2 regions of the Streptomyces sp. NPDC023541 genome follow, and region 1 is predicted to be linked to the other one. Evidence: riboswitches for the same ligand, from Rfam matches in the RefSeq annotation. Region 1 holds a riboswitch; the other holds the start of a gene.
The links. A riboswitch is a leader RNA that binds a small molecule or an ion and turns the genes downstream of it on or off. The one in region 1 is predicted to bind guanidine.
Positions count from the first base shown of each region.

Region 1 (2,372 bases):
ACCCCGACCCCGACCCGACCCGCACCCCGCCGCCGCCCCCTCCCCGCGTGCGGCAGTCCGGCGGACGCTATTGACGGGGGTGGCGCGCCCGCATTGACTGACGGCCGTGTCCACCGTCGAGTCCCCCTCCGTCACAGGACCCTCCGTCAACGCCTCGTACGCCCTCGCGGTCCTGAGCGCGACGGCCGAGGCGGGCACCGGCGGAGCCGACTCCCGGGCCATGCCCACGGACCGGCTGGAGTACGGCGAGATGCGCGCCCTGTGGGACGAGGTGCTGGCAGCCCGGAGCGCCGGCCCGCACACCGGACTCCTCGTGGGCGACCGCATGCGGCCCGACGGCCTGCACATCCTCGGCCACCTGATCCTCACCTGCGCCAGCCTCGCGGACGCCGCACGGGCGGCCGAGCGCTACCACCCCCTGGTGAGCCAGGCGGGCACGGTGACCCTGCGCCGCCTGGGCGGCGCCGGCCGCATCTGCTACCGGCCGACCGTCGGCCCGCCCGCCATGCACCCCCAGCAGGTGGAAGCGGTCGTCAGCAGCATGGTGCGGGCGGCCCGCTGGATCGCGGGCGACGACTGGACGCCCCTGGCCGTGTCCTTCACCCACCCCCGTGCGGGCTCTGCGGAGCCGTACGCCCGCGTCTTCGGCTGCCCCGTCGCCTTCGACGCCCCGGAGAACGCGATCACGGTAGCCGGCGAGGACCTCGACAGGCGCCGCCCCCTCTACGACCCGGCGCTCAACGGCCTGCACCGGGCCTACGCCGACCGCCTCCTGCACCAGCTGTCCGCAGCGGCCCCGACCGTGGCCGAACGCGTCCGGCAGTGGCTGGAGCAAGCGGCGCTCGAGGACGCCGGCCCCGAAGGCCTCGCCCGGCAGCTCAACCTCAGCGTCCGTACCCTGCGCAGGGCCCTGCACGCGGAGGGCACCTCGTGGCGCGCGCTCCTCGACACCGCCCGACACGGCCGGGCCAGGCGGCTGCTGGAGACCACGGCCCTGCCCCTGGACCGGATCGCCCCGCTCGTCGGCCTGAGCGGGGCCACGGCCCTGGTCCGTGCCTTCACCCGGTGGGAGGGCATGCCGCCGGGCGCGTACCGCAGCCGGTACCGGCCCGCATCCCAGGCCTGCGACGGGACCGGCTGAGGGAGCGGGAACGGGCGGGGGAGCGGGTGAGGCACCCCACCTCCGGCGTATCCCCGGCCGACCGGGTCCGGTGCTAGATTGTCCGGCGGCCGGATCCTGGCCCCGGACGAGATGCGCCGTACCCGGTTACGCACGACGACGCGCGAGGTGCCGCACGAGCGGCACCGCCCGCTGTCCGCTCCCGGGCAGCGTCCTCGTCGAGCAAGATAGGCCGAACGCCATGACCGTGCCACTCACACGCAGCCTGTACCGGACGACCGCGCACGCCGTCGGGGGACGCACCGGATCCGTCCGCACGGACGACGGGCGCCTGGAGGTCCGTCTCGCGCCGCCCCGCAAGAAGGTGCCCGGCACCACCAACCCCGAGCAGCTGTTCGCGGCCGGCTTCGCGGCCTGCTTCACCTCCGCGTTCGCGGAAGTCGCCGCCGAGTTCGGGGCGGACGCCTCCGCCGCGCGGGTGGCCTGCGAAGTGGAGCTCGGTACGACGGACACACCCGCGGGCTACGGCCTCGCGGTGGTCCTCACCGTCAGCCTGCCGGGGTGGCCGGCGGCGGACCTCCAGCCGCTGCTGCACCGGGCGGACGCGGTCTGCCCGTACTCGCAGGCGGTACGGGGCAACGTACCGCTGACGCTCCTGGCCGTGGACGACCCGGCCACCGACGACCGTGCCTGAGCCGGAGCCGGCGGGCGAGGTCCGGGGCGTCCCGGCACCCCAGCGCGGCGCCTGGTTGCGGCGCGGCATCAGCCGCAACGGCGGACCGGTCGTCGAGGACCGGGACACCCAAGTGGTGTGGCTGCAGGCGGGGTCGTACTACGCCGACAGCCGCGGCTTCGCCGGTACGACCTCATTCGACGGCTTCCAGGTGCGCTTCCACCACCTCACCGGCGAGCCGGGCGACGACACCGGCACACTGCGCCGGGACGGCGCGAACCTCGTCGAGCGGGGCACCAACCCCGACGGCAGCACCTTCCTGGAGATCTGGACCCCGCTGCCCGGGGCGGACGGTGTCACCGGCTCCTGGTCCGGTCCCGACCACCACGTGGTGCGCGTCGGCCGGCACGTGGTGCACGTCGATTCCCGGGCGGGGACGTACTGGCGGCTGTGAGACCCGGCTGCCGCTCATCAACCGACAAAGAAACCGCAGGTCCCCGGCCTGCGGGCCTGGTATCGACACCTGCGTGCCGCCTCCTCACGGGGCGTGCGGCTGTTCGCCGGTGGTGTCGACACCCT
Region 1 covers NZ_JBVHJO010000001.1:65,467-67,838, reverse strand. The annotation lists gene ACZ3X1_RS00320 (AraC family transcriptional regulator) at 107-1,141, shown strand; guanidine-III (ykkC-III) riboswitch at 1,224-1,286, shown strand; gene ACZ3X1_RS00315 (Ohr family peroxiredoxin) at 1,362-1,814, shown strand; gene ACZ3X1_RS00310 (hypothetical protein) at 1,807-2,247, shown strand.

Region 2 (2,372 bases), on a different contig from region 1:
GGCCAGCGTCCTGGACATGACCCAGGCGTACGCGACCCTCGCCGACCACGGCCGCCGCACCCCCTACACCTTCGTGGAGGAGATCTCCAAGGGCGGCGACAAGATCCCCCTGCCCGAGCGGGCCCCCGTCCAGGCCATCAGCCGCGAGGCCGCCGACACCACCACGTCCATGCTGGTCAGCGTCGTGGACAACGGCACCGGTACGGCGGCGCTCGCCGCCGGCCACCCGGCCGCGGGCAAGACCGGCACCGGCGAGCTGGACCGCTCGGCCTGGTTCGCGGCCTACACCCCGAACCTGGTCACGGTGGTCGCGATGATGGGCCAGGACCCCGACACCGGCACCCTGGAGTCGCTGTACGGGGCCCTCGGCGAATCCCGTATCGGCGGTGGCGGCTACCCGGCCCGGATCTGGGCCGCGTACACGAAGAGCGCGCTGGAGGCCACCGACCCCGTCTACTTCGAACTGGACCTCCAGCCGGGCGCCGCACCGCCCCCGCCACCGCCCTCCGCGCAGTCGAACCCGCCCCAGGAGACACCGGACGAGGACACGCGGTCCCCCTCCCTGCGGCCGACCCCGCCGTCCGGCGGCCAGGACAACGGCGGGCAGGACAACGGCGGGCAGGACAACGGGGGCCGCACCCAGGGCGGCCGGGACAACGCGGGCCAGGACGGCGGCCGGACGCAGGGCGGCCGGGACAACGGCGGTACCGGAACCGGTACCGGTCAGGGCGACGACGACGGCGGCACCGGCCGGGGCGACGAAGACGCCACCACCGCGGGCACCCAGGGCCGCACCGGCGGCCCGGGCGGCTCCGACGGCGGCGGCGTCATCGGAGGCCCGCGCCCGCCCTCGGCGTTCCTGGAATAGCCCCTGCAACAACCGCTACAGGAGGTACAGGAGGGTCAGCGACCGGACGTCGCCTTCAGCCCCACCACGGCGACCAGCAGCAGACAGATGAAGAAGATCCGGGCGGCGGTGACGGGCTCGCCCAGCACCGCCATACCGAGCACCGCGGCACCGGCGGCACCGATGCCCACCCACACCCCGTACGCCGTGCCGATGGGCAGGGTCTTCGCGGCGTAGGACAGCAGCACCATGCTGGCCACGATCCCCGCGCCCGTGAACACGCTGGGCCAGAGCCGGGTGAACCCCTCGGTGAATTTCATACCGATCGACCAGCCCACTTCGAGCAGACCGGCGAGAAGAAGCAGAACCCAGGCCATGACGGCACCTCCGAGACATCGGGCGATACGGGGGTGCGTCGTCTTGTCGTACCCGGTACGGCGCGTCTCGTCGGGTCTCCCCCACCGTAGCAAAGGGCAGCGAAAAGGGCCGGTGACCTCGGCCACCAGCCCTTGCCGTCGCCCTGCGGCGGATCAGAGGTAGAGCCCCGTGGAGTCCTCCGACCCCTCCAGCCGCTCCGCCGCCACGGCGTGCAGGTCCCGCTCGCGCATCAGCACGTACGTCGCCCCGCGCACCTCGACCTCGGCCCGGTCCTCGGGGTCGTACAGCACCCGGTCACCGGGCTCGACGGTCCGGACGTTCTGTCCGACCGCGACGACCTCGGCCCAGGCCAGCCGCTTGCCCACCGCGGCCGTCGCCGGGATCAGGATGCCGCCGCCGGAGCGCCGCTCGCCCTCCGGCAGGTCGGACTTCACGAGCACGCGGTCGTGCAGCATGCGGATGGGCAGCTTGTCGTGGGTGGTGTTCTCGCTCACGCCCCGAACCTACCTCTCCGCGCGCTTTCCGTACCGCGCAGGGTCATCCGCGTCGGCGGCGCGCCGAGACGACGAGCAGACCGACGACGCCGACCGCGAGCAGCGCGACGGGCACGACGCGCTCCAGGCGCGGGGTGCCGTCCTCGTGCCGCAGACCGTCGCGCAGGTCCGTCACGACACGGTTCACCGAGGCGAAAGCCCGCCCCGCGGTCTGGTCGACGGTCGAGGCGACCCGGGCCCGCGCGTCCCCGATGATCGTCTGCGGGTGCATGCGCACGCCGATCTCGTCGAGCGTCTCGGCGAGCTGCTCGCGGCGGCGGACGATGTCCGCCTCGATCTGTGCGGGGGTCCTGGCTTCCGACACCGCGCTGCCTCCGTCGTCGTGGTCGTGATCGTGTGGGGGCGTAGTCCGCCGTGAACAGTCTGTCAGCTTAGTCTCGTGACGTACCGATCCCCTCCCGAGGAGACTGTCAGATGAGCGAGCGACTCCAGCCGGGCGACACCGCCCCCGCCTTCACCCTGCCCGACGCGGACGGCAACGAGGTCTCGCTCGCTGACCACAAGGGCCGGAAGGTGATCGTCTACTTCTACCCGTCCGCGCTGACGCCGGGCTGCACGAAGCAGGCGTGCGACTTCACGGACAACCTGGCCGC
Region 2 covers NZ_JBVHJO010000016.1:113,574-115,945, reverse strand. The annotation lists gene ACZ3X1_RS30305 (transglycosylase domain-containing protein) at 1-868, shown strand, start outside; gene ACZ3X1_RS30300 (DMT family transporter) at 904-1,224, opposite strand; guanidine-III (ykkC-III) riboswitch at 1,257-1,325, opposite strand; gene ACZ3X1_RS30295 (GroES family chaperonin) at 1,378-1,719, opposite strand; gene ACZ3X1_RS30290 (DUF3618 domain-containing protein) at 1,763-2,083, opposite strand; gene bcp (thioredoxin-dependent thiol peroxidase) at 2,194-2,372, shown strand, end outside.
Region 2: linked by a shared signal. The riboswitch ahead of ACZ3X1_RS30300 (DMT family transporter) and the one ahead of ACZ3X1_RS00315 (Ohr family peroxiredoxin) in region 1 are both predicted to bind guanidine.